Regions from separate parts of the Mesorhizobium australicum WSM2073 genome, predicted to be linked through region 2. Evidence: riboswitches for the same ligand, from Rfam matches in the RefSeq annotation. Region 2 holds a riboswitch; the other holds the start of a gene.

Region 1 (15,665 bases), 1.9 Mb from region 2:
CCTCGGTGATGCCGGTTGGCCCTTCGGCTGCCTCGGCCACGTAAAGAGCGTCGGTCGGACAATAGATTTCGCACAGGAAACAGGTCTGGCAGTCGTCCTGGCGAGCAATGACGGGCGCGCCATGCTCAGTCGCGTCAAAGACATTGGTCGGGCACACCTTGACGCAGATGTCGCACTCAATGCAGCGCGTGGCCGAGACGATCTCGATCACGACGCCAGCTCCGCCAGCCGCCCGGGCGCCCCTTCGATGCGGAACTCGTCGACACCGGTGACGATCAGGCGATGCGCCAGTGCCGGATTCTTGCCCGGCAGGTCGACGCGGCGATGCATGCCGCGGCTTTCGGTACGGTGCAATGCCGCGGCCACCGACCAGCGCCCGACTGCGGCGATCGACGCCGCTTCGCGCGTGCGAATCCGGTCGGCCCCCTCGCCCCGCAAATGGTCACGCACGTCGCGCCAGATGCTCTCCAGCCGCTCGCTGCTTTTCTCAAGGCGGCCACCATCGCGGAAGAAGTTCTTATCGAGCGGCGTCACCTCGTTGCGCACCGCCTCAATGACCTCGCCTGCCGCGATACCGGCACGCGGCGCCGCCGCCGGACGCAGACCGGCCTGACCGAGCGGTTGTGCGGCGCCCCGAAACGCTTTGCCGCTACGCCGCTTCGCGTGGGTCGAAGCCCCTTTGCCTGCCCACCAGCCGCTGGCCAGCGCCCAGGAGGAATTCACGGCGCCGCCGCCCGACACGGCGCCGGTCACGATCTCGCGGCTGGCCGCATCGCCGGCGGCGTAGAGGCCGGGCACGCCGGTGGCGCAATCGTCGGACACGATGTCGATGCCGCCAGTGCCGCGCACCGTGCCTTCGGCGCGCAGCGTGATACGGAACAACTCGCTGAACGGGTCGATGCCGGCACGGTCATAAGGCACGAAGCAGTTCGGCTGGCCCTGGCGCAGCCAGCCCTGTAGCGCCGGTTCGGCCTGGTCCAGCCGCGCATGGACCGGGCCGTCGATCAGCGCGCGGGCCACTTCCTCCTCGCGGTCGCCGATGCCGTTGCGCAAAGGTTCGCCAGTAGAGCCCAGGATCGGCGAACCATCCTCGCGGTGGAACGAGGCCCAGCGGAAGGGCAATCCCTTGTTGAGCGAGGAGCCATAAGGCGCCAACGTATACTTGCCGGTGAATTCCATGCCCGACAGGCGGGCGCCGGCCTCGGCCGCCATCAGATAGCCGTCGCCGGTCAGCCCCGTGCCGCCGAGGATGCGCTCGCGAAAGGCACAGCCGCCGGTGGCCAGGACCACCGCGCCCGCCTCGACGCGCCAATCGTGGCCGGCCTGCCTGGCGACTCCGGCGGCACCAACGATGGCATCGCCGTCGGACAAGAGTTCCAGCGCGGGATGGTGGTCGAGCACGGTCACGCCGGCAAGCAGCACCCGGCGGCGCATGAAGCGCATATAATCGGGCCCACGCAGATTGGCGATGTAGAGCCGGCCGTCATCCTCGCTCGGGAAGGGATAACCCCATTCCGAGAGCCTGAGCAAATTGCGGTAGGCGGTGTCGACGCAGCGCAGCATCCAGCGCTGGTCCGCGAGCTCGCCCGTGCGCTGCCAGCGCCGCTCGACCACCGCATGCCTGTTGTCGCCCGGGGGCACGCACCATGTGCCGGTGTTCGACGGCGCGGTCGCGCCGCTGGTGCCGAGATAGCCCTTGTCGGCCAGCACCACCTTGGCGCCGCTTTCAGCGGCCGCGACGGCTGCCCAGGCTGCGGACGGGCCGCCGCCCAGCACCAGCACGTCGACCTGGAGCTGCAAGGCATCGGAAGCTGATTTTTGCGATTTGGGCATGGATGCTCGGCGAAGGAGTGTGAGGCGGCTGGCGTTATGCGGCGCGGGCCGCACCCGGGAACCACAGCGGCTCGTTCCCGGCGCTCCATTTGATGTTGCAGCCGATCGACGGCACTTGGCTTGCGGCGGGCCTGCCGCCCTCCAGCACCGTGTCGACGGCCGCGCGCAGATCAGCACCAGTCACCGGCCTGCCGTTGCCCGGCCGCGCATCGTCGAACTGGCCGTGATAGGCAAGGCGCCGGTCGGCGCCGAACAGGAAGAAGTCAGGCGTACAGGCCGCGCCATAGGCTTTGGCCACTTGCTGCGACGCATCCTTCAGATAGGGAAAGGAATAATCGAACCTTTCGGACTCCTCGCCTATCCGCGCGAGCGTCTCCTCGGGATGCTCTAAATGGTCGTTGGCGTTGATCGCTAGCACCTGCAGGCCCTTCGGCGCATAGTCCCTGGCGAATGCAGCAAGCTGCTCGCGGATCACCACGACAAAGGGGCACCGATTGGAAATGAAGGCGACGAGCAGGGCCGGCTTGGCATCGAAATCGGCAAGCTTGTGCAGCACGCCTTGCGCGTCGGCCAACAGGAAATCGGCGGCCCTGGTGCCCAGCTCGATCGGGTTGGATTCGGTTTGCGGCATCGATGTCTCCGTTGCAGCGGTTTCATGCAGGTACTTATTCTATAAGCTTAGTAGGATTATACGCCTGAGGGCGCATCTGCGGTCAACCGGGCAGCTTAGAATATCGTGCCAATGTTTCAGGCCGCGCCGGCACGTTTGTTCGAGATGAGGCTGTCTTGGAAGAAACGCGATTTGGCCAGGGAACATGGCTCTGGCAGCGGCGACTTCAATCTGCAGCTCCCGCGCCAGCTTCAGGAACGCATGGTCCTAGACCTTGCGAACGACCGCCTCACCATCTGCCCCGATACCGATCGCGATCCGCTCGCCGGAAACAATGCCCCCAATGTCGCAAACCACCAGCGGCATGCTGATCGCGTAGAGGAACTCGGCGACGATGGCGCCAACGGCAAGGATCGGGTCCGGCCGTTCCAGAAGAATGCCGGCCGGCGCCGTGCCCCTGCGGATTGCCTCGGCCAAGACAGAGGAAGAAGACGAGGACCCTCGCCCGCTCGGCATGACCAGTATCTTGCCGGAGACATTCTGGCCAAGGCCTGGGTGCGAACGATCCGTTATATCGCCGGTCTCGGCGTCTATGCCGCCCCAGAAGCTGAGCGGTTGCGAGAACACCAGCGCCTCGCCCTCGGCGGCACCCGCCAGTTGGAATGTGCCGGCTCTTTCAACGACCTTCACTTCAATCGACCGCGTCATGAGCCGCTCCGCACGACGTGCCCTGCGGCGGCGGAGCGGATGCAATCCTTCATTTCGGCGAAGGCGACGGTCACGCCGATATTGCCCGGCGCATAATGCGCCCATTTGCCGGAATTGGTCATCACCACGCCGTCGAGACGCTCGAGAATCGAGGTGACATAGGTGCAGGTGTCAGCGACCGGGACCAGGCCGAACGCCTCCATGCCAGCCAATGCCCCCTCCTCCTGCAATCGTGTCAGCGTCGCGCGGCCGGTGTTGACATAGATCGGGATGCCCCTGCCCGGCGCCACCGCACGCAGCAGCGGCAACAGGCGCATCCATTCCTGGTGGGAAAAGTGCGGCGTGCCCAGTGACACGGCTGAAAGCAGCGCGCCGTCGGGCACTCCAGACAGTCTGGCCAGCGCATGGTCGATATCGGCGCGGCTGATGCGGATCGTCTCTTCCGGCGCATGGCCATGGAACGCCTCGTCGAGCGTCCGCGCTTCCGGCGTGACCGCGACCGCATGGAACAGCGCCACCGCGCCGGTCGTTGCCGCCGCCGCGCCCAGCGCCTTCAACTGGTCCTCGTCGCGCGGTTGCGGCAGACCGACGATCACAGGAATGCGGTCCCCACTGGCTTGCCCGATGATCAGCCCGACGCCGACGAACAGGCTGTCGCTCGGCTCCCCGTCGGCAACATCCAGCTCGAACAGGATGCGGCCGCGCCGGTTCTCGCTGAGATGCAGGCCCCAGCCCGGTGCGCGACCCGTCATGGCACAGCACAGGTCGATGAAATCGCCATAGCGGTTGGTGCGAGCGCCGATCACCGAATTGGCGAAAACGATGGCATTGGACTCGCCCCAGGCGATCTGCTGGCCGAATTCAGGCCGGAACCGCGTCTGGTAGGGGGCACAGGTGAATGTGGCCTGGCAGCCAAGTTCCAGATGCGCCTTCATCAACCGCCGCGCCGGCATTTCTTCAGCCGCCGGCATCTTGACCATGCCGGGATGGATAAGGTCGAACGAGCCGACATTGAGCGTCGTCGGCACTCGGACACGTCCGCTTCCCTCGACCAGCCGCTCGACGAAATCGAGCCCTGCCTTGCCGTGATAGAGACAGCCATCGATATGAGCGCCTGAGATGTCGAGCAGGCTGCCGGCCCCAACCGCGTTCGAGAAGGCGACGAGGATTTTCATGGCGGCGGCCGCGGCTGGGCCTTGCTCGCCATCGAGCATGGATTGGTCGCGGGCCGTCAGGTCAAACGTCATCAAGGTGCTCCGGGCTTAACTTGGGCCCGGCTATGCGTTCCTCATTGTCAGCGGTCTGGCAAGAGCCGAAACGACGATCAGCCCGCCGCCGCAATCAGCACTGTGCTCTCCGGCGACCAGCGCAGCACCACATCCTGACCTTCCACCAGCCTGTCGGCGCCAGTATTTTGGACGATGACTTTCAACGTCTGGCCGGCGCAGCCGCGAGGCCGAGCGAGCGCCCGGCTTCGATCAGCGAGTCGTCGATAGCCCGTCACCTCGAGGCCGAGGCGGAGCGAAGCCGGCAGCAGCGTCAGATAGAGATTCTGCGAGAAGAAGGCGGCGTAATTGCCCAGCGTGAACGCCCACGGCTTTCCCGTCAACGGCAGGTCGGTCATGACGGAGAAAAAAGACCGTGGCCGAGAGCGGCAGAAAGACCGAAGGCAATCGCTTTGCAGAAGAACGAAAGCCCGCTCCGGGAACCGGGGCGGGCCTTGGAGGAGGATGAAGGGGTGGGACCCTCTCCTCTTGTTTCCACGGGGGGTGTGGACCGCAATCACCATACAGCCGTCCTGCGGGGCGCATGATCACAAGCCGGCCTGCTTCCATCACATTCCAGTGCACGCCGGCGCGGGTTCGCTCACGGGACCGCGACGCCGGCGACACAAGAGGAGCCGGCTAGATGCGTCCCAGGACGACAAGGATGATGACGATGATCAACACAAGTCCGAGACCGCCACCGCCATAGTAACCGGTTCCGTAGAACGGGCCACCGCCCAGACCGCTGAAGCCGCCGAGCAGCGCGAGGATTAGAATAATGATAAGTATCGTTCCGAGACCCATGGCCTTCCCTGCTCCTGAATGCGCGCTTTCGCGCTGGTTCAACATCGCGCCATTTCGGATGTCGCAAGGTATGAACGTTTTAGAGGGGCTGGCGTTCCGCTGGACTATTGCGGCTACGGAACACACAGCCCGCAACGCAGAAAGCCCGCCTGGACGGCGGGCTTTCCAACCGGCCGGAGGCCAGGAGAGTGCGGTCAGGCCTACGGCTGGTTCCGCAACCTCCCTCAGCCTCAGCGGCGTGCGATCAGCAGGCAGAGCTGCCGCAAGTCGCGGTCATAGGTCCCTTCGCTGCTGAGGACATCGACGCAGCGCTTCTTCATGCGCGTCACCTGCGAGCTTGACATCTGGGCCACGACACCGGGAACGTTGGGGTGATTGGGATTGGATGGGTTGTTCGGGTTGGACGGATTGCTGGGATTGGTGCCGTTGCCGATGCCCGCGCCGACACCAATGCCACCGGCGCCGCCAACACTGGCGCCAAGCCCCGCATTGATGCCACCCGTTCCGCCAACATTGGCACCGAGCCCGGCGTTGATGCCGCCCGAACCACCGATATTGGCGCCGGCTCCTGCATTGACGCCATTGCTGCCGCCGACCGACGCGCCGAGCCCGGCGCTGACGCCCCTCGAGCCGCCGACATTGGCGCCGGCTCCGGCATTGACGCCACCGCTGCCGCCGACCGAGGCACCGACGCCGGCATTGATGCCGCCACCGCCGCCGACCGAGGCGCCGACACCGGCATTGACACCGCCGCTACCGCCAACCGAGGCGCCGACACCGACGCCAAGACCTGCTGCGTTTGCTGGCACGGACAGAACCAAGACTATTGCACTACCCGCCAACACACTGGCGACTGTCTTGATGGTAAAGGCCATAACACTCTCCTGTTGTCGTTGCGCTAGGCAGTCGGCATGCAGCCGATTGCGATGGCAACTACGTCGAAGAGAGTTTTGAGTTTCAATTCACGCTATACATGTGAGCGGCATGGTATTAACTGTCGAAACAAGAAAGCGGTAATGATAATAAAAATATAATATACTTGTAGAAAATATCTAATGGCAGACGTTTGCAATGTCTATATTTTGAGAAGTTTACGAGAAAAAACGATTTAGAGCCAGCTGTTGGAGAGCCGATGATTTGGTGCCAGGCTGCTTGCTACCGAACAGCCAGGATACAGCACCTCACCTGCGGAGCAGTTCCGGACCACTAGCCGCTAAGGAGCCCTGTTGGCCAACTCTGGATCAAACAGGACCGGCCACTCTCGCGTGACAGTCTGGCCTTCAGAATATCCGGTAAAACAGCCTATAGCGCACGCGCTCCATATAAGAGCGGTACTCCGGTTCCGCGGCAAGCAAGGCCTCCTCGCGCAGAATGCGGTACACCTGCAGATAGGTGATAACCGCATAGACGGCGAGATTGTAGAAGGAAAAGGCCGACAGCAGGTAAAGGACATGGCCGGTAAGGTAACCGGCATAGATCGGATGCCGCACCAGGCGGTAGGCGCCGCCGGTCATCACGCCGCGATTGGCGGGCAGGATGGCAAAGGAACGACCCAGCGACAGCTTTCCCCAGATGACGAACCACAGTGCCAGGAACTGCAGCGGCGCGGCGACATAGATGGGGATGATGGGGATGCCCGGTTCCATGGTGATCAAGGCGACACCAAAACTGGCGGTCACCGAAGCGACTACCGCAAGCGGGCTCCAGTCACGCGTCACCGGCCGCCGCGATAGCAGCAGCCAGGTAAAGGTGAGCGTCTCGGAGACCGCCACGAGCGCGATATTGAACCGGGTGGGATCCTGCACGAAGTGATACACGCCCCGGTACACAAACAGCGCGGCGCATGCGAGCGCACAAATGCGAAAGAAGCCTTCGCGCAAGTCGGCCAGGATCTCGCGCTTGCGCGCTTCGGATATCATCCCGCCCTGGTTGACGCGCGGAAGCGTTTCGCTTTTTGGTGCAAGCAAGGCAAGAACCCCGATCATCCCTCGGAGGGACCTTTGCACGCAACCATTGCCGTGTGGTTAACCGAGAAGATCATATCGGCATCAGAAACGGCGACGGCGCCGCCGAAAGAGACACAAGGCACGGCCGTGCAGATTGTCTCCGCTTCGAGGATCGCCAGGAATGGGTTTCGCCCGAGTTGATCCTCTCCTTAAGGGATTGGCCAGCTACCCCAGAAATGCGTTGCTGAAATACCTGGCGAAATCCGGGCTCTGCGGCAGAACCTTACCGTCGGCGTCGCGCAGAATGCCGGCGGCGAAGAGGTAGTTGCCGATCGCTTCCATCTTGGCAGGGTCCAACGTCCCGATGGCACCATTTTGCCCGCGTAGATAATTGCCCTCGAGCAGTGCCTTCAGCGAGGCGTGGACCAAGGCCGGATTCGTCAGGGCATCCTTGTTGGCGGCTATCAGCAGCGTGGCGGCCTCCCCTGGATGATCGACGGCGAATTGGTAACCGCGCCGCGTTGCCTGGATGAAGGATGACGACAATTCGGGGTTCGCCTGGAGATACGCTTCGCTCGAAGAGATAAGCGTGGTGTGCTCATCGGGGACGCCATGGTCGGCATAGACGAAACTGCGCTGCTTAACGCCCCTGAGTTCGGCTTCGACGCCCTCCCAGGTCGACACTTCCAGCGTGAAGTCGACCGAACCGTTGGCCAGCGCCTCGTAGGCGGAAGTGCCCAGCGTCACCGTCTCGAAATCGCCCTTGCCGCCGTCGTGACGGATGATGGTCGAGATCAGCGCGGTCTCCCAGGCGCTGCCGAAACCGCCATAGGTCAGGCCATCCAGATCTTTCGGGCTTTTGATTTCGCTGCGCGCGGCATTGAACACCAGCCGGCCTGTCTCGGACTGCACGACGGCATAGACGCCCTTCAGATCGGCCCCCGCGGTCTTCTGGGTGAACAGGCTGATGGTGCCGTTGATCCCGAAATCGGCGACATGGTTGGCGACAAGCGTGCCGGCACCGGTATCGCTGTACGGCAGGATGTCGACCTCGATGCCGGCTTCCCGATAAAATCCCTTATCGCGGGCGACGAACAGGCCGATGTGGTTGGTGTTGACCGTCCAGTCGAGGGCGACCGTGACCGTCCGCGTTGCCGCGAAGGAACGGCTCGATCCGGTGATCAGCGGTACGCTGCCGGCAAGGGTGAGCAGCAGGGCTTGCCTGCGCGTCAAGTCAATCATGGTCATGTCCTTCGGATGGCTGGAGGTTGAGCAAAATGTCGAGAATCTCGGCCTCGAGTGCCCCGGCCTGCCGCGTGGCCGCGCTGGCGGAATCGCGCGGGCGCGGCAGCGGCACCTTGATCTCGCGCACGACCCGGGCAGGCCGCGCGGACAGCACATAGATGCGGTCGGACAGGAACAGGGCTTCGCGCACGTCATGAGTGATCAGCAACGCCGTCCAGTGGTGGTGCCGCCACATCTGTTCGAGCCAGCGCTGCAGGGCCGCACGGGTCAGTGCGTCGAGCGCGCCGAACGGCTCGTCGAGCAGCAACATATCGCGTTCCTGCACCACGGTGCGTAAAAGCGCCGTGCGCTGGCGCATGCCGCCCGAGATCTGCGCTGGAAAGTGCCACTCGAAGCCGGCAAGGCCGAATTCGGCAAACAGCGGAGCCACACGCTTCCGTGCCGCCTTGCGGCTGACGCCTTGCACCTCGAGTCCGAGCGTGGTGTTGTCGAGGATGCGCCGCCACGGCATCAGCGCGTCGCGCTGCGGCATGAAGGCGAAATGCCTGCCGTGATCGTCGAGCGGCACGCCGTCGAAGAACATCTCACCCTCGCCATGCTCGGCGCCGGTCAGAAGCTGGAACAGCGTCGACTTGCCGGCTCCCGAAGGTCCAAGGATCGAGACGAATTCGCCGGCATCGACACGAAGCGAAATGTCGGCGAGCACATCGAGCCCGCCAAACGCCTTGCGAACATGCCGCAATTCGAGCCGGCTCATGCTTCTGGACCTTTTCCAGGGCCTTGCCTGCCAGCAGCTCGTTCCCAGGGCATGGCAAGACGCTGCAGCAGCATCGTCAGCCCGAACAGGACAAGGGTGAGCGCTGCGCTGACGCAGACGGCGGCGAGCACCAGGTCGGGACGGAAATTGTTCTTGGCGTTGAGCATGTAGATGCCCAGCCCTTTGGCCGCGCCTGCATATTCGGCGAAAATGGCGCCGACGACGGCATAGGTGATGGATATCCTGAGGCCAGCGAAGAAATAAGGCAGCGCCGAAGGCAATCGTGCCAGCATGAAGACACGCCAACGCCCTGCTCCCATGGCACGCAGCATCTGACCGATCTCCACCTCGGTAGCCTCGTAGCCCTGTACCAGCGCGACCAGCATCGGGAAGAAGGTGACCAGCGCCACCAGCACGATCTTGGGCGCCAGCCCGAAGCCGAACCACAGCACCACCAATGGCGCGATGGCGACCAGCGGCAAAGTCTGGCTGACTATGAAGATGGGAAACAGCGCTCGCCGCAAAGGCTGGAAGAAGTCGACCAGCATCGACAGGGCGAAGGCGGCACTGAGCGAACAGGCAAAACCGATCAGCGTGGCGCGGACCGTGGGAATGGCGTTGTCGACCAAGGCTTCCCGATTGAGCATCGCCTGTTCGAAGACGCGCGAGGGCGCCGGCAGAACCGTCGGCTTCATGCCGGAAATGTTTGCGTACAGTTCCCAGGCCACGAGCACCAAACCGATCGATATCACGGCCGGCGCTGTTTTTGCGAAGAAGCCCGCGACGTTACGCGGGTTGAATGACGATGAGACCACGAGCGGTTCAGACGGCGGTGGGACTGTTGGCCGAGACCGTGACATCGAGGGTTACATGGCCGGCGCCGGGCCCGAAGCGGCAGAAGGCTTCATCGAGGGCCGAGAAGATCGCGCCGGCATCGCCGCGCAGCTTGGTGCAGAAATTCTTGGAGCGATCGTAGACGCCGGACTGCTTCAGGAAATCTATGCAGCCATAGATTTCGTCCATGTGGTCGTCAGTGCCCATCACATAGAGCGAGAACTGCGCCGCCGCCGGCTGGCCAGTGGCCGGCGCGCCGCGCACTGCGGTGATGGCGGCTTGCTTGCGCGGGCCGAGTGGCCCGGCAGGTCCGCCGAACGTGTCGGAGCGGCAGATCGGGTCATCCGGCTCGCCTGGGCAGCCACGCGAAATGGTGGCTGACAGCACGCAATGCCTGCCGCTGCCAGACGCGGCCACGAAAAGGTCGCGCAGCGCAGGGAATAACACCTCGGGGGGCCCGACCAGCAAGGTCGAAATGTCGTCGGTCTCGATCCTGAGCTTATCGCGGTACGGATCGAGCGCGCCGAGCGCGCCCAGAATGATGCCGACGAAATCGTCGGCCATTGGATATAGGGAAACCTGTGCGCCTGAAAACATCGCCCGCCTCGCTCCGCTGGTATTACCCAGATCAGCTTCTAGGGTCTGTGGGCTTGCCGCCCCCGTCTCAGCCCCGACCGTACGGAGCACCCCTGTGGATAGGCGCGTTAAAGCATCATTCGGACGGTTGGGAAAGCTGTTTTTTTGGCAAGCCGCGCTAAAGCATTGCCCGAGCTCCAGGGCAATTGGACATCGCCGGCGCGGAAATTTGTCTGGAACCTTCGCCATTCCGAGGGGTTGTCCCACCAGTCGCTGGACGCGATTCCAGGACCAATTTTCCGTTCGGGATTGTGTCAAAACAAGAGATTGAGCGGTTCATGATTTCCGCGAAACCGTGCACCGTTCCCGGCGACGAGTTCACAGAAAATGGAGACAAATCATGTTCATGAAAATCCTCGCGGCTTCGGCCTTCACCATTGCCGTTGCAACATCCGCCATGGCACAAAGCAATAGCGCAGCGGGCGCGGATGGGCCCGGCGGTAGCGGCAAGTCCGTCACTGTGGACCCAAGCACCCCGGCTTCACCCAGTACGATCGATCCGGGCGCGACCAACAGCACGACCACCACGCCGGGCGACCTGAATTCCAATGCGGACAAGAATTGCCCGACCAACCCGCAGGGTGCACAGACGGACGCCAATGGCAACGCCACCGCGCCGACCGTGAACGACAACAACTGCGGAAAGTAGTTTGCCATCGCGATATGGGAACCGCGGACGCAGTTTCCACGGTTCCCATTATTGGGATTCAGTGTCCGCGACTACCCGCTTGTGGCTCTGGTGCCGCTTCACTGCCCACCCGGCCAAAGACCCTTAATTCAGCGTACGGTTTGCCGGCCCGGGGGCGTGGGAATGAGGCGTATATTTTCATCAGCCGTTTGAGCAGGCGCCCGTAGGTGAGGTGCCGAACCCGGCCATTGGCAAGATCGAACTCCACCATCCCCCACCGCCTTACGGGACCCTTTCCGGTTGGCGGACCCAGTCGCCTGACCTGGAAGGCCAGCCTGACCTTGCGGCCGGCGACATCCAGATAGATACCGGGTTTAGCGCCCAATACGTGCCACATCCGGGCAACGTGCCCGATCGACATGTCGGACGAAATCGCCATGTGGTCCCGCTCAAGTCGAGCCCAGACGAAATCACCGGCTGGCTGCGGCATCCCCGACACCAGATTCTTGCAATAGCCTGGCGCCACCTCACGCACCAACCGGCGCATCGCGCTCGCCACGCCGTCCACCATATCCCGCCGCGATGCCCAGTCTGCTTCGGTGAACGGCACTTGTCCGAGGATGTCGCCGTCGTCGAAATTGGCCGACATCTTATGCAGTGTCACGCCGCCATGGACCGCATGCTGGCCATCCGCGACAAGACGATGGAGAGGATGCGGCCCCCGGTAGTTGGGCAGCAGCGCCGGATGAAAATTAAGCCCGCCCTTGGGAAAGAGGTCGAGCAGCTGCTGCGGGATCAAGGTCGGGAAAGCGAAGCAGATCAGCACATCCGCGGCGATGTCAGGCAATTGCCGGGCAAGCTCGTTCCAGTCGTAAGGCCGGCGGAATTCGATCAGCTTTACCGGCGTGTTGCCGAGATGGCGCCTGAGCAAAAGCCGGCGCCTCAGCCTGCGCCGAAAATTGCCAATGCTGAAGCCTCTGGATGGGCGTTGAAAACCAGGCACGATGATCGCACCAACACGGTTTCCCGCCTCGATCCATCCGGAAAGCAGCGGCCCGGTATAAGCAGAAACATCCAGGATGAAAATTGCATTGAGTTGCCCGGCGCAGGCCGCGGGTTCGGAAGAAATCATCTTCTCAAGCCCAGCGGGGCAAGACGTAGCCTGCCCGCACCAGCAATTCGATCACCGTTACAACTCGGCCAGCCAGGCCCGAAAGCCGGCCTGGCCGGTCAGGCTGCCTTGGAAGAAAGCGGTCCCGCCGCAACACTTGAGAGTCTTTCCCGCTTCACCAACACCGGCTTTTCGTAGATCTTCTTCATGCTCATCCCCGATGATCAATCAACCCACGCAGTTGGCCAGCAACGCAGCGAACTGTCAACCGCCGGACGGCGGCTAACAGCCCCAATGCGTATGATCCTTGGCAATCGACGAGCGTTTACACCCAACCTGCTGCCAAAACGGCTGGTGAGCCTTATGAAACCGCCTTTTCACGAACCGGCAGCTTCCAGCCTGGTCTGACGAAATGGCAGGTGTAGCCGTTGGGATATTTCTCGAGATAGTCCTGGTGCTCTGGTTCGGCCTCCCAGAACGCTCCGGCCGGCGCAAGTTCGGTGACGACCTTGCCGGGCCACAGGCCGGAGGCGTCGACATCGGCGATGGTGTCCTCCGCCACACGCTTCTGCTCCTCATCGGTGTAGTAGATTGCGGAGCGATAGCTCATGCCGACATCGTTTCCCTGGCGATTGCGCGTCGTCGGATCATGTATCTGGAAGAAGAATTCCAGAAGCTGGCGAAAGCTGATTTTCGCCGGGTCGAAGGTGATCTCGATGGCTTCGGCATGCGCGCCATGATTGCGATAGGTGGCGTTCGGCACGTCGCCGCCACTGTAGCCGACACGCGTGGCAAGGACACCCGGGAAGCGCCGGATCAAATCCTGCATGCCCCAGAAGCAGCCGCCGGCAAGCACTGCACGTTCGCTCGAAGTCGCCATGTCACGTCTCCTCAAAAGGCAATTCCGGGGAAGTGTAGCGGCTCTCCGTCGGGAATTGCGCGGCACAAACTTGGATAGTGCATAAATGGGCATTGTTGCCAGCTTCGTCCAGTCAGACGAGCGGCCGTCCGGTTGTATTATAGGGAGATCGCACGACGCCGCTCACCCTAGCTGCGCGGATGCCGGGTCCGGCTGCTGGCGGCAGCCGGCAGATATCGCGTGCCGGGCGGAATGACGGCAAAGCTGATCGCCACCGGCGGTGCCTCGCGCGACCAGTTGAAAAGAACGGTCTTGACCGGGATATTGTCCACCCACGCCAGAAATCTTGACGGCACGTGACGACCCGACCAGACCATCAGCATGCCGTGGTCGCGCAACCGCTGCCTCGTGATCCAGGGTGCGAACCGCATATCGAGATCGGTGAAGATAGACGGCTTGTCATAGGCGTTGAGGCCAGCCAGCATGGCAAGATTGGTGTCGCCACCGACGATGTCGAGCCGGCCCGGCGCCGCCGCGTGCCAGATTGCCTCGGCCTCGTCCGAGATCGGCCGCGCCGGCCAGCAGACGGCGTCCATGCGTCCCCGCACATTGCAGTCCGTCCATCGGATCGCCCCATAGGCGCCCGACATGGCGACGATGCAGATGAAGGCGCAGATCGCCAACCTCCTCATCTCGACGGCACCGAGCCGGTGACCGAGAAAGGCGAGCGCGACGACGCCGACAAGATTGTACATCGGTGCGCCCCAGGCTTCGCCGGTGCCGGTGAACAGCGAGACCACCATGATCAGCGCCGCCGGCCCAAGCCCCATCCAGCAGAGATAGACGAGCGTGTCGCGCTCGACCGGCACTTGCGGTGCTGGTGAGCGCCGCAACAGCCCTGATAGCGCCAACACGAGGAGAAAGCCGGAAAGGCCGGCCATCTGGACGCCGATATAATAGAGCCGCGCCCGGTGCTCGCTCACCCATGCATCGCGGCCGGCGAAATAGGTCAAAGGCAGGAAATCGATGCGGTAGAGTGCGATGGCAAGGGGGGCGGCGACGGCGAGAAACACAGCCAGGCCAAGCCATGGCCAGGATGTCGCCAGCCGGCTGCGCGCACGTGGGTCGCACAGCAGCCAGAGGCCGCCGAAGGCAAGCAGCAAGCCGGTGGAGAACTTGGCGTAGAGCCCGACGCCCGACACCAATCCGAGCGCCAGCCACCAGCCCGGCCCGCCGCCGCGGCTGGCGCGCCACAGCAACCAGCAGATCGCCGCCCAGAACGGCATCTGCGCATAGTCGTGATTGAATTGCGGCGTCGGCCAGCCGAAGAAATAGACCGACGGCATCAAAAGCACGGCGGCCAGCGCTTTGTCGCGGCCGAGCGTGTCGCGAGCCAGCAGGCAGACCAGGACGAAAGTGGCCGAGATCGTCAGCTGGGCCAGCAGATATTGCGGCCAGCGGAACGATCCGGTCAGGAGATGACTGGTCTCGAGCAGCCAGCCGGGGAGTTGCGGATGCTTGTAGGTCAAAAGCACCCATTCGCGGCCCCACATGAAGCCTTCCACGACGTCGCCGGGCGGTGCGGGATCGATGAGTGTTGGCACCAGGGTCCAGCACAGGATCTGCACCAGGCACAAAAGTGCCAGCAAACCCCAAGGGTGCCGAAGCAGCGCGGACCAGACCAATGACGAGTCCAGGCCCACGGCAGGCAGTGCTGCCGGCACCCAACGATCCATGGAGTCGTCAATTCCCGCCATGCCGCGCTTAAATCACATCGCCCGGTTTGCCGAATAGCCCCAAGGTCAAAGCTTACAAAAAAGTATACTTGGGTGCCATTGCAATACCAAGATTGAGCGGGAATCTCGGCATTCTATTGCCCTCCCCGGGCAAAACAGCCCGCACACCTGATCCCACTTCAGCATCCCGGACATTCGATGCGTCACCAGCATGCCGTCATCCATCACCGCGCGCTCGACTTCTGGCTGGCACGCGCGGCTGTCCTCGTCATCATCTGCCTGCAGCTTCTGGTCATCAACGATCTTTCGTTCGGCCCTCGCTGGCTGGCGCCGGCGCTGGAGGCCGCCCTGCTGGTGCCCCTGTCCGTGGCCACCGCCTGGACGCAGGTCGCCACCCAGAAAGCGGTCGAGGAAGAGCACTGGTATCTCGTCGGCCGTTTTCGCGTCATGATCCGCAGAACGGCCCTGGTAATGACCGGCGTCGTCAGTGTCATGAACTGCGGCTCGCTGGTGCTGCTGGTGCGCGCTTTGCTGGCGGGACATGCCGGCAGCAGCGGCCAGACACTGCTGGTCGACGCGCTCAATATCTGGCTCACCAACATCATCGTTTTCGCCTTGTGGTTCTGGAGCACCGACCGCGGCGGGCCGCCGACCTGCGGACTGGTCAAACGCGCCCATGCCGATTTTCTGTTT
Region 2 (15,665 bases):
CAGGGACTCCAGCGCGAACTTCTGCTTGAACGACAATTTCTTCGCCGGCCCTTTTGGCGCCGCCGGATCGCTCTTGCCCGGTGCCGGCGCATCGCCGGCTTCCGCCTTGGCGCGCGCCTTGCGGTCGTCAAGCCTGGTGCCGCCGCGCTGCGCCAGCATGTCGGAATAGCCGCCGGCATATTCGACCCAGCGGCCGCCGCCGTCCGGCGCGATGATGCTGGTGACTGTGCGGTCGAGGAAATCGCGGTCGTGGCTGACCAGGATGACGGTGCCGGCAAAACCGGCGACCAGTTCCTGCAGCAGTTCCAGCGTCTCCATGTCGAGATCATTGGTCGGCTCATCGAGAACCAGGAGGTTTGCTGGCCGTGCCAGCACGCGCGCCAGGATCAGCCGCGCCCGTTCGCCGCCGGACAGCTCGCGCACCGGCGTGCGGGCCTGTTCCGGCTTGAACAGGAAATCCTTCATATAGGACACGACATGGCGCTGCTCGCCATTGATGACGAGGTTCTCGCCGCGCCCGTCGGTCAGATATTGCGCCAGCGTCTCTTGCGGGTCGACCGCCTCGCGCTTCTGGTCGAGCGTGGCGATCTCCAGATTGGTGCCAAGCCGTATCGAACCCGCGTCCGGCGCCAATTCGCCGGTCAGCATCTTCAGAAGTGTCGTCTTGCCGGCGCCGTTCGGCCCGACAAGGCCGACGCGGTCGCCGCGCTGGATGCGGGTCGAGAACCCCTTGACGACGGTGAGGTCGCCAAAGCTCTTCTCGATGTTCTTGGCCTCGATCACCAGCTTGCCGGATTCGGCGGCGTCGCTTGCCACCATTATCGCGGTGCCTTCGGCGCCGCGATGGCCGCGAAAACGCTGGCGCATGGTCTGCAACTCGCCTAGGCGCCGCATGTTGCGCTTGCGCCGCGCCGTCACCCCGTAGCGCAGCCAGTGCTCCTCGCGCACGATCTGGCGGCCGAGCTTGTGCTGTTCGCGCTCTTCCTCTTCCAGCACCAGGTCGCGCCATTCCTCGAAATGGCCAAAGCCCTTGTCCAGCCTGCGCGTCTGGCCGCGATCGAGCCAGACTGTGGCGCGCGACACGCGCTCGAGGAAGCGGCGGTCATGCGAGATGACGATGAGCGCCGAGGAGGTCCGGACGAGCTCTTCTTCCAGCCATTCGATGACAGATAAATCAAGATGGTTAGTCGGCTCATCAAGAAGCAGGATGTCGGGCTCCGGCGCCATGACGCGGGCAAGCGCGGCGCGCCTGGCCTCTCCGCCGGACAGGTCGCCAGGCCGTTCTTCGCCCGACAGGCCGAGATGCTCCATCAGATAGCTGGCGCGGTAGGGATCGTCGGCGGGCCCGAGCCCGGCCTCCACATAGGCGCGCACGGTTGCAAAGCCGTCCATGTCGGGCATTTGCGGCAGATAACGCACCGTCGCCGAAGGCTGGCGGAACACCTCGCCGTCCTGTGGTTCGATCAGGCCGGCGGCGATCTTGAGCAGCGTCGACTTGCCGGACCCGTTGCGGCCGACCAGCGCGATCTTGTCGCCGGCCGAAGCGGTCAAGGCGGCGCCGTCGAGCAGCGGCGCGCCGCCGAAGGTCAGTCTTATCCCGTCGAGATTGAGAAGAGGCGGGGCCATGTCAGCTTTCGGGCAATGGATAGGGATGGGCGAGCAGCAGCGCGCGGCCATGGCCGAGCGCGATGTCGAGGCGGCCCCCGGTCTTGCCGAACTTGACCTCGTTGGAAATGGTCAGCGACGAACCGAACGCCACCTCGACCTTGTCGAGCGGCCATTTGGCGCCGGTGACGGTCAGGCCGGAGAGTTCGGAGAAGCCGAGAATCGAGAACAGCGTGCCGTCGGCATAATCGAAGCCGGCCCTGCCGGGCAGCAAGGGAACACCTTCCTGGGCGCCGCTGGTCAGAAACACATCCATTCCGGCTTCGGCCAGCCGCAGGCCAAGCGCCAGATGCAGGAAGGCGTGGTCGGCGCGCTTGCCGCCGAAGGCGCCCGCCAGCACAAGGCGGGTCGCCCCGCGCTCCAGTGCGGCCGCGATCGCCAGTTCTCCGTCGGTCTTGTCCTTTTCCGCCGGGAAGGTTTGCCGCGGCACGGCGGCGAGGTCGGCGGGCAGATCAGCCGGGACCGAGTCGAAATCACCCACCCACAGTTCCGGCACGAGGCCCAGCATCTGCGCATGGCCGATGCCGGCGTCGGCAGCGATGACGCGCGAGCCTTCGACCTGGCGGTCGAGCCGAGGCGTGCGGATGAGGTCGCCGCCAAGCAGGATGGTGAATGTGCTCATATCCCGTCGCCTTACCAGCCCGGCACGGGAAACGGAAGGCGGCAAAGTCCCACTTGCGCGGGTCATCGGCCCGGCCTATGTGTCGAAACGCTCTAACGGGGTGCCGGACGCGAATTTCGCGGGCCGGCTGAGAGGCAGTCTCGCCAACCCGCTGAACCTGATCCGGTTTGTACCGGCGGAGGGATTAGACGTTTCGGACACTCCGACGCCTCAATTCCTTTCAACGCAAACGAAGGAGGCGCCGATGCGCACGTTTTTATATTCTCTGGTCGCCGCCACGGCAGTAACCCTGTCCGGGCCGGCCTTGGCCAAGGACAAGCTGACCGTCTACACCTATGAGAGCTTCACCGCCGACTGGGGTCCAGGTCCCGTGGTGAAGAAGGAATTCGAGGCAGAATGCGGCTGCGATCTCGAGTTCGTCTCGGTCGCCGATGGCGTGGCGCTGCTCAACCGCGTCAAGCTGGAAGGCGCTTCGACCAAGGCCGACATCGTGCTCGGCCTCGACACCAATCTCACCGCCGATGCCAAGGCCTCGGGCCTGTTCGCGCCACATGGCGCAATAACGGACGTCAACGTGCCGGGCGGCTGGACCGACGACACTTTTGTCCCGTTCGATTACGGCTACTTCGCCGTCGTCTACGACACTGAAAAGCTGAAGAGCCCACCCAAGAGCTTGAAGGATTTGGTGGAGGGTAGCGCCGACGACAAGATCGTCATCCAGGACCCGCGCACATCGACGCCCGGTCTCGGCCTGCTGTTGTGGGTGAAGTCGGTCTACGGCGACAAGGCGCCGGAGGCCTGGGCCAAGCTCAAGACCAAGGTGCTGACCGTGACGCCGGGCTGGAGCGAGGCCTATGGCCTGTTCACCAAGGGCGAGGCGCCGATGGTGCTGTCCTACACCACCTCGCCGGCCTACCACATGGTCGCCGAGAACACCGAGCGCTATCAGGCGGCGTCGTTCGAGGAAGGCGAATATCTGCAGATCGAGGTCGCGGGCATCACCACGACCGGCGCCAAGAATCCGCTGGCGGAAAAGTTCATGGCCTTCATGACTGGGCCGAAATTCCAGGACGCCATCCCCGAGACCAACTGGATGTTCCCGGCCGGGAAGACCGACAAGCCGCTCAACCCCGCCTTCGACAAGCTGGTCAAGCCGACCAAGACCTTGCTGTTCAGCCCGGAGGAGGTCGCGGCCAACCGCAAAGCCTGGGTCGATGAATGGCTGGCGGTGATGAGCAAGTAGGTTTTGTGGGCTAATCTCGTGAGATGAACGCTCTCCGGCGATGCTCCCTAAGCTTCACCCAATCGTTGATGTGCGGTGTGCAAACCCGCTCTGATCCCCGCATCACAGCCGGCGTGATAGGGCTCGCCGCCATCGCCATTTTGATCGGCGGAGCGTTTGCGGGGCTGCTTGTCGAAGGTGCTCGCGATTTTTCCGGCGCTTGGGCTGCGTTCGATCTCTACCTGTTCCGGGTCGTGCGCTTCACGCTCTGGCAGGCGGCCCTGTCGACGCTGCTCTCGGTCGGGCCGGCCCTGCTCGTGGCGCGGGCGCTGTCGCGGCATCCACGGTTTTTCGGCCGTGCCTTCATCCTGCAGCTCTTCGCCGTGCCGCTGGCGCTGCCGGGCATCGTCGCGGCGCTCGGTATCCTGGCGCTCTATGGCCGCGCCGGCTATTTCTCCGGCTTTCTCAGCGCCGTCGGCGGCCAGGGTTGGCCGGGCATCTATGGCCTGTCCGGCATTCTCGTCGCCCATGTCTTCTTCAACCTGCCGCTGGCCACACGTCTGCTCCTCGAGGCGCTGCGGACCATTCCCTCCGACCAGTGGCGGCTGGCGAGCCAGCTCGGCATGGGGGCGCGGCCGGCATTCCGGCTGATCGAGTGGCCGACGCTGCGTGCCGCGCTGCCCGGGGTCGCCGGACTTGTCTTCATGCTGTGCGTCACATCCTTCACCATCGTGCTGACGCTCGGCGGCGGGCCGGCCGCGACGACGCTCGAAGTCGGCATCTATCAGGCATTGCGCTTCGATTTCGATCCCGCGAGGGCTGTCGCGCTGACAACGCTGCAGATCGCCTTGACCCTCATCGTGGTGCTGGCGTTGACCCGACTCGGAGCCGACGTCGTCGCCGACGTCAACCTGCCGGTCGCGCCGCGCCGCTACCTCTCCGTCAACAGGACCGAAGCCTGGCTGAACGCGACGCTCATCGTGTTGGCCTTGCTCTTCGTTGCCGGGCCGATGGCGGCGACCGTGGCGGCCGGCCTTGGCGCCGACCTCGGCCGGCTTGCAGGCGAGGCCACTGTCCGTCAGGCGACGCTGACCAGTGCCGTGCTCGCTTTCCTTTCGGCATTGCTTTCGGTGATGCTTTCGCTGGCATTGACCATGGCGCGCAGGGCGCTGGCGTCGAACCGCCGCTTCGGGGCAAGGACACTGCTCGAACATGCCACCGATACCGGCGCCGGGTTTGTCCTGGTCGTGCCGCCGATCGTCGTCGGCGCCGGCTGGTTCCTGTTGCTGCGCCATGTCGGCGATGTGTTAGCCATCGCCCCGCTCATGGTCGTCACCGTCAACGCTGTCATGGCGATGCCTTTTGCGCTGCGCGCCATCCGTCCCGCCTATGATGCGGCAAGCGAGCGTCACGAGCGGCTTTGCGCGCAGCTTGGAATTTCCGGCTGGTCAAGACTGTGGCTGGTCGACTGGCCGACGTTGCGGCGGCCGCTGGCCACCGCTTTTGCCTTCGCCATGGCACTGTCGCTCGGCGATCTCGGCGTCATCGCCCTGTTCGGCAGTGATTCCGTGCAGACCTTGCCCTACCTTCTCCTGGCGCGCATGGGCAGCTACCGAACCGAGGACGCCGCCGGCTTGGCGCTGCTGCTCGGCCTTGTCTGCCTGGCACTGGTGCTGGCAGCGGACCGGCTGGGAAAGGAGACGGCCCGCAATGTCTGACGGGGCGGCTGGCGGCAAAGGGGTTTCGGTGCGGCTGGACAAGGTTTCGTTCAGCTATGGCGAGGCGTCGTTCGCCTTCGATGCCGAGTTCACGGCGGGGCAAATCACCGCCATCATGGGACCGAGCGGCTCCGGAAAGTCGACGCTGCTCAATCTGGTGGCCGGGTTCGAGCCGCCGCGATCCGGCCGCGTGCTGATCGGCGGGGCCGATGTCAGCACCGCGCCACCGGCGGCGCGGCCAGTGTCGGTGGTTTTTCAGGAAAACAACCTTTTCGCGCATCTTTCCGTCGAGCAGAATGTCGGGCTCGGCCGTTCGCCATCGTTGCGGCTGGCCGAAGCCGATCGCGCTGCGATCGCCGATGCGCTTGCGCGCACCGGTCTTGCCGGCAAGGAGAAGCGGCTGCCGCGCGAACTTTCCGGCGGCGAGCGCCAGCGCGTCGCCCTGGCTCGCGTGCTGGTGCGTGACCGCCCGGTGCTGCTGCTCGATGAGCCCTTCGCTTCGCTTGGGCCCGCCTTGCGAGACGATATGCTCGACCTGGTTGCCGGCCTGCATGCCGAGCGTGGCATGACGGTGCTGTTCGTCACGCATCAGCCGCAAGATGCCCGCCGCATCGGTCAGAGGCTGGTGTTTCTCGAGAACGGCGCCGTCGCCGCTATCGGCACGGCGGATGATTTCTTTGCCGGGGCTGGTCCGGAGGCATTCCGGCGCTATATCGGAGCCGGTGCCGGGGATTCCTTATCACGAGATATTGCCCGGAAGCGGACATAATTTACGCTCAAACCGGCCCGATGCGATGTGGCGCTTGCTTGCCATGACTGGAGTAGTGTGGCTAGGTCCGCTCGATACCGGTCCGGCACAGGCCGTGATTTGCCTACAGCTTCCGCCGCATGCTCCGAGGGGCGCGTGACGGATACTGTAGCAGTTTGTTTTGCGCATGTGGTCATGTGCAGGGACCTGAAAGGAAGCCGTTCTGGCGATCGGCGTTGACAGGCTACGAATGAACTCGCTGGCGCGCTTTCTGGCGCTGGCCGGCTTTGCCGTGGCGCTGGCGAGCTGCCAGATGTTCACGCCTCCAGAAGTCCAGGAATCAGGCTTTCAGCCATCCGACAAGCCGATCACGGTCGACAATGTCGCCGCCAACAACAAGCTCGCGGAACTCGCCAAGGCGCAGCATCCGCGCATCCTGGCGACCTATGGCGGCGAATATTCCGATCCCAAGCTCGAACGCATGGTCGCCAAGGTGGTCGGCAATCTGACCGTGGTGTCGGCGAACCCAACCCAGACCTATCGCATCACCATCCTCAATTCGCCCAACGTCAACGCCTTCGCGCTGCCGGGCGGCTATCTCTACATAACGCGCGGCCTCTTGGCGCTGGCCAATGATTCGTCCGAGCTCGCCGCCGTCATCGCGCATGAGATGGGCCACGTCACCGCCAATCATGGGCTGCAGCGCCAGCAGCTGGAGGCCGAGGAAGGTCTGGCGACCAAGGTCGTTTCCGATGTGCTTGGCGACAGCCCGACCGCCAAGGCTGCACTCATCCGCGGCAAGCTCAGGCTGGCGCAGTTCTCGCGCAACCAGGAGCTTGAGGCTGACGCCATCGGCATCAAGTCGATCGGCGAAGCCGGCTACGATCCCTATGCCGCCGGCCGCTTCCTGCAGTCGATGTCGGCCTATACCGATTTCCGCTCGATCAGCGGCGCCACCGACGCCAGCCTCGACTTCCTGGCGACGCACCCCAACACGCCGCAACGCATCGATTTGGCACAGCGGCACGCCCGCCAGTTCGGTGCGCCCGGCTTCGGTACACGCGACCGCGATTCCTTCCTCGCCGGCATAGACGGCCTGCTTTACGGCGACACGCCGGAAGAAGGCTATGTGCGCGGCGAAACCTTCCTGCATCCAGGCTTGGGCGTGTCGTTCACGGTGCCGGACGGTTTCATCATCGACAATTCGGCGGCGGCGGTGACGGCGACCGGTCCCGGCGACATAGCGATCCGCTTCGACGGCGTTTCGATCGACAAGAACCGCGCCCTGACCGACTATATCAGAAGCGGCTGGGTGGCCGGCCTCGACGACAGCACCGTCAAGCAGGAAACCATCAACGGCAATGAGGCGGCGACCGCCCATGCAGGCGCCGAAGGCTGGCAGTTCGATATCGCTGTGATCCGCGCCGGCGGCCAGGTTTACCGATTGCTGACCGCGGCCCCCTCGGCCAGCACCTCGCTTGAAACGGTAGCGCGCTCGGTCAGCGGCTCCTTCCGCATCCTCAGCCCCGCCGAGAAGGCGGCACTGAAGCCACTGCATATTCGTGTGCTCACCGTGCAGCCGGGACAGACCATGGGGTCGCTTGCCGCGCAGATGGTTGGCGTCGACCGCAAGCTCGACCTGTTCCGCGTGCTCAATGCGCTGTCGCCGGGGGCCGCGGTTTCGGCCGGCGACAAGGTCAAGATCGTCACCGACAAATAAAAGCCCGAGCGGGAGATCAGGCGGCGGTCGCCATGAATTCCGGATTCTGCTTCACCAGCGCGACCTTGAGCTTTTCCATGGCGCGCGCCTCGATCTGGCGGACACGTTCCTTGGAGATGCCGAGCGTCTCGCCGAGCGCCTCGAGCGTGGCCCCCTCGTCATTCAGCCGGCGTTCCTCGATGATCCTGAGTTCACGCGCGTTGAGCGCGTGAAGCGCTTCCTTCAGCCAAAGCGAGCGGCGCGCGACATCGATCTTGTCGCCGACAATTTCGTCCGGCAAGGGATCGTCCGAGACCAGGAAATCCATCCGCTCGGTGCCGCCCGCGTCGTCGGCCAGCGGTACGTTCAGCGAAGAATCCGGAGCCGACAGTCGTGAATCCATCATTGCGACATCAGCCTCGGATACACCAAGCGCAACCGAAACCTCGCGGTAGAGATTTGTGTTGGAGAGCGGCTCGGCGCCGTTCGCGAGACGCGCACGCAAGCGTCTGAGATTGAAGAACAGGGCCTTTTGCGCCGAACTGGTGCCACCGCGCACGATCGACCAGTTGCGCAGGATGTAGTCCTGCATCGATGCGCGGATCCACCACGTCGCGTAGGTCGAGAACCGCACCTCGCGCTCCGGTTCGAAACGGGCGGCGGCCTCGAGCAGTCCGACATGGCCCTCTTGAACCAGATCGCCGAGCGGCAGCCCGTAATGGCGGAATTTCGAGGCCATGGAAATAACCAGCCGCATGTGGGCGACGGTGATGCTGTGCAGCGCGTTCTGGTCGTTGTCTTCCTTCCAGAGCAATGCCAGCCGATGCTCCTCCTCGCGCTCGAGATAGGGTGCCTTCATTGCCGCGCGGACCATGATCCGTCCTGCCGTGTCTTCCATCATAAGGCGCTCCGTGGCTCGGCGAGGCGAATGGCAGACACCGGCTTGAAATGACGGCGGCGTGCCCTACAACAGCCAAAACTGTCATGCGGGAGAAAGGTTCCGCCGGTGCGGGCAGGGCAAGCGCTAGCGTCCGCGCAGCTGTCTGGAACTTCCGGGCCTGCGAGTGAATTCCTTCCGGAGAATTTGATTTCCGGAAGACGCTCTGTTTGAAATTTCATTCCTTATTTTTTCGACGTGCATCTGTCATTTTCCAGCCCTCACAACATGCCGGGTTACCGGCCAAGGACGGGATCACAGAAAAATGAAATGGCTCAAGTCACTCATCATCGCCGGAACGTTGCAGGCCCTGGCCGTCGCATCGGGCCACGCCGGCGCCAATCTCGACCAGATCAAGCAGGCCGGAATCATCAAGGTCGGTACGGAGGGCACCTACGCTCCCTTCACCTACCATGACGCTTCCGGCGCGCTGGTTGGCTTCGATGTGGAGATCGCGAAGGCGATCGCCGATAAGCTCGGCGTCAAGGCTGAGTTCCTCGAAGGCAAGTGGGACGGGCTGATCGCCGGCCTCGACGTCAACCGTTATGATGCCGTCATCAACGAAGTCGGCATCACCGACGCCCGCAAGGCCAAGTACGACTTTTCCGATCCCTATATCGCCTCCAAGGCAGTGCTGATCGTGCGCGGCGACAACACCGACATCAAGGCCTTCGCCGACCTCAAGGGCAAGAAGTCGGCGCAGTCGCTGACATCCAATTTCGGCAAGCTGGCCGAGTCCAATGGCGCCGAACTGGTCGGCACCGACGGCTTCGACCAGTCGATCCAGCTGCTTTTGACCGGCCGTGCGGACGCTACCATCAATGACAGCCTGTCGTTCCTCGACTTCAAGAAGCACAAGCCCGACGCCAATGTGAAGATCGCCGCCCAGGAAGAGAATGCCGATTACTCCGGCGTCATCGTGCGCAAGGGCGATCCGGAGCTGGTCGCGGCCATCAACAAGGCGCTGGCCGACATCAAGGCGGACGGCACCTACCAGAAGATCGCCAACACCTATTTCGGCCAGGACGTCTCGAAGTAATTCACCAAGCGGGGCCGGCTGTCGCCCTGTGACGTATCCAGCGGCGAGTCGTTTTTGACGGCTCGCCGCTTTTGTCGTGATATGGCTGGCGCATTCGCGCTTGGATGACGCTCCCCGTCCATTCCGGAGGATCTTTCGTGCCGCACTGGCTGCAACTGATGCTGGACTCGCTGCCCTCGCTGCTGTGGGCAGCGTTGATCTTTACCGTGCCGCTGACGTTGCTGTCCTTCGTGCTCGGCCTGACGGTAGGGCTGGGCGCGGCGCTCGGCAGGCTGTTCGGCCCGAAGCCGCTGGTGGCGCTCGTGCGCTTCTATGTCTGGATCTTCCGCGGCACGCCGCTCCTTGTGCAGCTTTTCCTGATCTTCTACGGCCTGCCGTCGGTCGGCATCCTGCTTGACGCCTTCACCGCGGCGCTGATCGGCTTCACGCTCAACATCGGGGCCTACACGTCGGAAATCATCCGGGCGGCCATCGGCTCGGTGCCCAAGGGCCAGTGGGAGGCCGCCTATTCGATCGGGATGACCTGGAGGCAGGCGATGCGGCGCACCATTCTGCCGCAAGCCGGACGGGTGGCGGTACCGCCGCTCTCCAACACCTTCATCTCGCTGGTCAAGGACACGTCGCTGGCCGCCGCCATCACCGTGCCGGAAATGTTCCAGGCGGCGCAACGCATCGTCGCCACCACCTATGAGCCGCTCATCCTCTATGTCGAGGCGGCGATCCTCTATCTGGCGATGAGTTCGGTACTGTCGGCCTTGCAGACGCGACTGGAGGAGCGGCTCAACCGCTATGGCGGCTTCCTGGAGGCACGCTCATGATCAGCCTCACCAACATCGAAAAGCGTTTCGGCGACAATCTCGTGCTGAAGGGGGTGACTGTCGCCATCGCCGAAGGCAGCGTCACCGCGCTTGTCGGCCCTTCCGGCGGGGGGAAAAGCACGCTGCTGCGCTGCATCAACCTGCTGGAGATCCCAACTTCGGGCACGGTGCGGATCGGCGACGAGACGCTTGAGTTCCGCCCGGGCGGGAAGGTGCCGGCGGCGGACATAAGGCGTCTGCGCCTGCAGACCGGCATGGTGTTCCAGAATTTCCAGTTGTTTCCGCATCGCACAGCCATCGAAAATGTCATGGAAGGCTTGGTTACGGTGCTCAAATGGTCGCCGCAGAAGGCACATGAGCGGGCACTCGCGCTGCTGGAGAAGGTCGGCATGGTGCATAAGGCCGATGCCTGGCCGGCGACGCTGTCGGGCGGCCAGCAGCAGCGCGTGGCGATCGCCCGTGCGCTGGCGCCGTCGCCGAAGGTGCTGCTGTGCGACGAACCGACTTCGGCGCTCGACCCGGAGCTGGCTCAGGAGGTGGTCGATGTGCTGGGTCAGCTCGCCAGCGAGGGAACGACCATGGTGATGGCGACGCATGATTTGCGCCTGGCCTCCAAGATCGCCCAGGAGGCGGTGTTCCTCGACGCCGGCGTCATCGTCGAGCAGGGGGCATCCGCCAAGCTGTTCGGCAATCCGGAGCGCGAACGCACCAAGCGGTTTATCGCCACGCTGAAGCAGGAGGCGGCGGAGGAAGAGGGAGGCGCATAGGCGCGACAATCGCGGCCTTCCCCAAAAACAAAAACCCGGCGCGAGGCCGGGTTTTCGTCAACTTGAATGCGAAAAAGCTCAGGCAGCTTCTTCCTGCTCGGCTTCCTCATTGTCGGCCTTGGCGCCACGCTTGGGGCCTTTGTTGAGGTTGACCTCGATCAGGCGCACGGCTTCGGTTTCCGACATGCGGTTGACGGCCGCGATCTCGCGGGCCATGCGGTCGAGTGCCGCCTCGTAGAGCTGGCGTTCGGAATAGGACTGCTCCGGCTGGTTGTCGGCGCGATAGAGGTCGCGCACGACTTCCGAGATCGAGATCAGGTCGCCCGAATTGATCTTGGCATCATATTCCTGGGCGCGGCGCGACCACATGGTGCGCTTGACGCGGGCGCGGCCCTGCACGACCTTCAGCGCGCGCTCGACATAATCCTCTTCCGACAGCTTGCGCATGCCGATAGAGGTCGCCTTGGCGACCGGCACTTTCAGGCGCATCTTGTCCTTCTGGAAGTCGATGACGAACAGTTCCAGCTTGTGGCCGGCCACTTCCTGCTCGTCGATCGAGACGATCTGGCCGACGCCATGCGCCGGATAGACGATGAACTCGCCGGTCTTGAAACCGTGACGTGCAGCTGTGGACTTCTTCTGCGGGGTGATCGTTGCCATTACGCCCTGAACTCCTTGTTGTGGGCCGGCGGCGGTGCCGGCTGAACTCACGTGATCGGGGTCACCGATCATTAGCCGCACAACAGATGAACCCACCGGAAAGCCGGGACCGGCAAACCGCAAGAATTGCGACCGCCTGGCCCAGATCGCTCTGGTCCGGAATGGGATTTTCACCTTTCAGTGATTTGGGGCGTCTGCGCCATAAATCGACGTTGTGTCACCGGCATGTTTCGCTGATGTAACACAAAAAGTCGGAAGAATCAAGGTTTTGCTGCGTAAGCGAAGGCCACAACCAATCGCCGCCTGTCAAGCCGGTTAATCCGGCGTGCCTGTTACGCTGCGTCATACAAGCCTTTGCAGCGGTGTTGTCAATCGCCTTCGCCGGGCTCGGCGGAGAAGTATTTCTCGAATTTGCCGGCCTCGCCGTCGAAGCTCTTGGCGTCGGCCGGCGGCTCCTTCTTGGCGGTGATGTTGGGCCATTTATCGGCATATTCGGTGTTGATCTGCAGCCATTTGTCGAGGCCCGACTCGGTGTCGGGCTTGATCGCGTCGGCCGGGCATTCCGGCTCGCAGACGCCGCAGTCGATGCACTCGTCGGGATGGATGACGAGCATGTTCTCGCCTTCGTAGAAACAGTCGACCGGACAGACCTCGATGCAGTCCATGTATTTGCATTTGATGCAGTTGTCGGTCACGACATAGGTCATCGGTCGGCTCCGGGACGTCCCGTTTTTGTTGGCTTTTTCCGTGAGGTAACGCCTTTATGGGCTGCTTGCAAGGGTAGCCATTCCCAGCGGCGCCAGAGTTTGGGAATTGAATTTTCAGGTCGGCGGTGCCGCGACGGTCCCGCATCCCTCACCGACGTTGGTTTGCCGGTGCAAAATTCGCTTTGGTTGCCGTTGCCGCGGGAGCGCACATCTGCGTCGATCGGCAGGCTCAATCTTCGTCGCGCAATCGGTCGGTCTGGCGACGCTCTTTTTTGGTCGGGCGGCCGCTGCCTGCCTCGCGCAGCGCCGCGATAGCGTCGGGCGGGGCGTCGCCCTTTGGTGCGGGCGGAGGCGACATGTCTTGATAAAGAGTGCGGGCTTCCTCGGACGGGCCGCGCCGCGCGCCAGCGCCGAGCACCTTCCAGACGAAGATACGCCGGTCGAGCGTGATGGTCAGCACGTCGCCTGGCTTGACCAGATCGGAGGCCTGCGCCGCTTTGTCGCGATTGATGCGCACGCGGCCGGCGACCACCAATTTGGCCGCCAGCGAGCGCGATTTCACCGCGCGCGAGAAGAACAGCCATTTGTCGATGCGCTGACGGCCTTCAGCAACCATCGAAGCGAGTTTACTTCTTCAATTGGTCGCGCAAGGCGGCGAGCTTGGCGAAGGGTGAGTCCGGATCGAAACGCACCGGGCGCTCCTCGCGCGGCTTGGGCTGGAAAGCGGGCTTTCCGCCGCGATCGGCACCCTTGCCTTCCGGCCTGCCGCCCTTCCAGTCTGGCCGGCCTTCGCGGCGCTCGGGACGCTCGCCCTGCGGGCGGCCGTCGCGGCGCTCAGCACCCTCAGCTTGCGGCTTGGGCTTGAACTTCGAGCGGTCGAAGCGCGGCTTTCCGGCGCCGTCGCGGCGTCCTTCGTGTGTGGGACGGTCCGCGGGCGCGGCTGTTGCTTGTTCACCGCCGGCCGGCGCGTTGCTTCGGCCGCGCGCCTGTCCGTTTTGCGGCCGGTTGTTGCGGCCGTCGCGATGACGCGGACGCTGGTCGAAGCGACCTTGGCGCCACAGCAGGATCGGCTTTGGCGCTTCGGCTTCCGGCACGGGTTCGCCGGCGGCTTCCGCCACTGCAGCCGGTTCGGCGGCTTCAGTCGACGCGGAGGCTTCGACGGCGGGCTCCGCCGCTGCGGTTTCCTCGGTGGGCTCGGCAGTTTCAGGTTCGGCCCGCGGCTCAACCGGCGCCGGCTCGGCGGCTTCAACAGCGGCTTCGGCTACAGGTTCCTCCGCAACTTCAGCGGTGGCTTCCGCCTGCTCTTGCGCGACAGCTTCCACCGGCGCGTCGGCGGCGACTTCGGCTGGAACCTCCGTCTCCACGTCGGTTGCCGCATCCGGCACCAGTTCAACTCCCTCGGCGGCCGCCTCTTCCGCCGCCTTGGCTTGTTCCGCGCGGGCTGCTTCTTCGGCTGCCTGCCTGGCCGCGGCGGCTTCCCGCGCGGCATTGTCCTGCGCTTCCAGCCGTGCCTTGACTTCCGCGGCCGGCTTCGGCTCGGCGCGATAGCCAAGACCCTTGAGGATCTCTTCCATGTCGTCGGCGGTGGCGCCAAGGATCGACATCATCGGCGGCGTCACCATGAAGGACTGGCCGTCATAGGCGCCGTCCGGACGCTGGCCAAGGCCGGGCTTCCAGTTGGTCGCCGGGCGGATCAGGTCGGCCAGCCGCTCCAGAATGTCGATGCGCACGGCGCGGCGGCCGAGATTGCGGTAGCCAGCGAGCTTGTAGAAGGCCTTGTCGAAGGCCGGGTCGATGACAACAGAGGTGCGGCCCGAGGCCAGCGCGTGGACGACGTCGCCGAAGCCTGGCTTGTCCTTGCCGTCGTTCTTCAACGCCCACAGCAGCGTCACCAGCCCGGCGGGTGCCGGCTTGATCAGCGCGGGCACGAACACGTGGTAGGCGCCGAAGCGGACGCCAAGCCGGCGCAGCGCCGCGCGGCCTTCCTGGTCCAAGGATTTCATCTCTTCGGCGATGTCACGACGGTTGATGAGGCCGAAATTCTCGACCAGCTGGAAAGCGATGCCACGGCCGATGCCGGAAATCTGCTCGGCGTTCTTCAGATCGACCAGCGGCTTCAACAACGACTCGATCTGGAAATTGACGAAGCGTTCGGCGCGCGCCGCGACCTTGTCGCGCGCCGGGCCCGTCAGCTGTTCGTCAGTCAGCAACACCAGGCGCGGCTTCAGCGCGTCTTCGCCCGAGACCAGCGTGCCTATCGGCGCGCCGATCCAGCGCAGCGTGCCGTCCGAACCGAGCGCGAGATCGCCATTGGCGCAGGCGCCGAAGCGCTCCGCGCGTGCCTCGAACTCGGCGGCAAGCGCCTTTTGCGCGGCAGTGCGCACGGCCTTGGCGTCTTCGCCGCCGGCGGTCTGGTCGGCGGTGAAGCGGAACCCTTGCAACTCGCCGACATGATGGCCTTCGACAAGGACGGTTCCGGTAGGACTGATTTCGGCTTCAGGCATGGTATTTTCTCTAAGGCGCCGCATGAGGACGGAAGTCCTGCGGTCTACGAAGCGTTTCGTCAACCGCTCATGCAGCGCATCCGACAATCTGTCTTCGATTTCGCGCGTCTTTTCCTGCCAGTGTGCCTGATCGGCCAGCCAGCCGGGCCGGTTCGACACGAATGTCCAGGTGCGGATCTGGGCGATGCGGTGCGACAGCGTGTCGATGTCGCCCTCGGTGGTGTCGGCGCGGCGCACCTGTTCGGCCATGTAGTTCTCGTCGACATGGCCCTGCCGGGCGAGGTCCATGTAGATCGAGGCGATGAGGTCGGCATGCTGGGCAGGCGCGATCTTGCGATAGTCGGGCAGGGCGCAGGCTTCCCACAGCAGCGCCACGCGCTTGGCGTTGGTGGCGAGCGCGCGGATGTCTTCGTCGCGGGAGAGATGTTCGAGCGCTTGCGCATCGACGGCCGGCAGCGCGCGTGTCAGGCCCTCGACCGGAGCGTTGGTTTCGATCGAGCGCTTCAGCGCATCGAGGCTGGCGAAATCGAATTGGGCGGTGCGCCACTGCAGCACCTTC

What was found. Region 2 has a riboswitch for thiamine pyrophosphate ahead of thiB (thiamine ABC transporter substrate binding subunit). Riboswitches for the same ligand answer to the same signal wherever they lie in the genome.
Region 1: it holds a riboswitch for thiamine pyrophosphate, as region 2 does, so the genes downstream of both, MESAU_RS15865 (YkoF family thiamine/hydroxymethylpyrimidine-binding protein) here and thiB (thiamine ABC transporter substrate binding subunit) in region 2, are expected to answer to the same signal.

The regions. Positions count from the first base shown of each region.
Region 1 covers NC_019973.1:3,293,996-3,309,660, reverse strand. Annotated here, with positions in the region: gene MESAU_RS15920 (4Fe-4S dicluster domain-containing protein) at 1-211, opposite strand, end outside; gene MESAU_RS15915 (FAD-dependent oxidoreductase) at 208-1,833, opposite strand; gene MESAU_RS15910 (thioredoxin family protein) at 1,868-2,464, opposite strand; gene MESAU_RS15905 (aconitase X swivel domain-containing protein) at 2,711-3,151, opposite strand; gene MESAU_RS15900 (aconitase X) at 3,148-4,398, opposite strand; partial or broken gene MESAU_RS32305 (spermidine/putrescine ABC transporter ATP-binding protein) at 4,476-4,592, opposite strand; partial or broken gene MESAU_RS32300 (ABC transporter permease) at 4,650-4,824, opposite strand; gene MESAU_RS30245 (DUF3309 family protein) at 5,056-5,220, opposite strand; gene MESAU_RS15890 (hypothetical protein) at 5,451-6,095, opposite strand; gene MESAU_RS15885 (methyltransferase family protein) at 6,501-7,139, opposite strand; gene MESAU_RS15880 (ABC transporter substrate-binding protein) at 7,392-8,408, opposite strand; gene MESAU_RS15875 (ABC transporter ATP-binding protein) at 8,401-9,168, opposite strand; gene MESAU_RS15870 (ABC transporter permease) at 9,165-9,863, opposite strand; gene MESAU_RS15865 (YkoF family thiamine/hydroxymethylpyrimidine-binding protein) at 9,991-10,599, opposite strand; TPP riboswitch at 10,590-10,703, opposite strand; gene MESAU_RS15860 (hypothetical protein) at 10,979-11,287, shown strand; gene MESAU_RS15855 (formyltransferase family protein) at 11,346-12,398, opposite strand; gene msrA (peptide-methionine (S)-S-oxide reductase MsrA) at 12,739-13,257, opposite strand; gene MESAU_RS15845 (glycosyltransferase family 39 protein) at 13,425-14,972, opposite strand; gene MESAU_RS15840 (hypothetical protein) at 15,171-15,665, shown strand, end outside.
Region 2 covers NC_019973.1:1,400,184-1,415,848, forward strand. Annotated here, with positions in the region: gene MESAU_RS06655 (ABC-F family ATP-binding cassette domain-containing protein) at 1-1,626, opposite strand, end outside; gene MESAU_RS06660 (thiamine diphosphokinase) at 1,628-2,287, opposite strand; TPP riboswitch at 2,374-2,488, shown strand; gene thiB (thiamine ABC transporter substrate binding subunit) at 2,532-3,530, shown strand; gene thiP (thiamine/thiamine pyrophosphate ABC transporter permease) at 3,599-5,227, shown strand; gene thiQ (thiamine ABC transporter ATP-binding protein) at 5,220-5,996, shown strand; gene MESAU_RS06680 (M48 family metalloprotease) at 6,226-7,695, shown strand; gene MESAU_RS06685 (RNA polymerase factor sigma-32) at 7,712-8,575, opposite strand; gene MESAU_RS06690 (amino acid ABC transporter substrate-binding protein) at 8,877-9,650, shown strand; gene MESAU_RS06695 (amino acid ABC transporter permease) at 9,788-10,468, shown strand; gene MESAU_RS06700 (amino acid ABC transporter ATP-binding protein) at 10,465-11,235, shown strand; gene MESAU_RS06705 (CarD family transcriptional regulator) at 11,314-11,895, opposite strand; gene fdxA (ferredoxin FdxA) at 12,264-12,602, opposite strand; gene MESAU_RS06715 (RNA-binding S4 domain-containing protein) at 12,832-13,218, opposite strand; gene MESAU_RS06720 (helicase-related protein) at 13,229-15,665, opposite strand, start outside.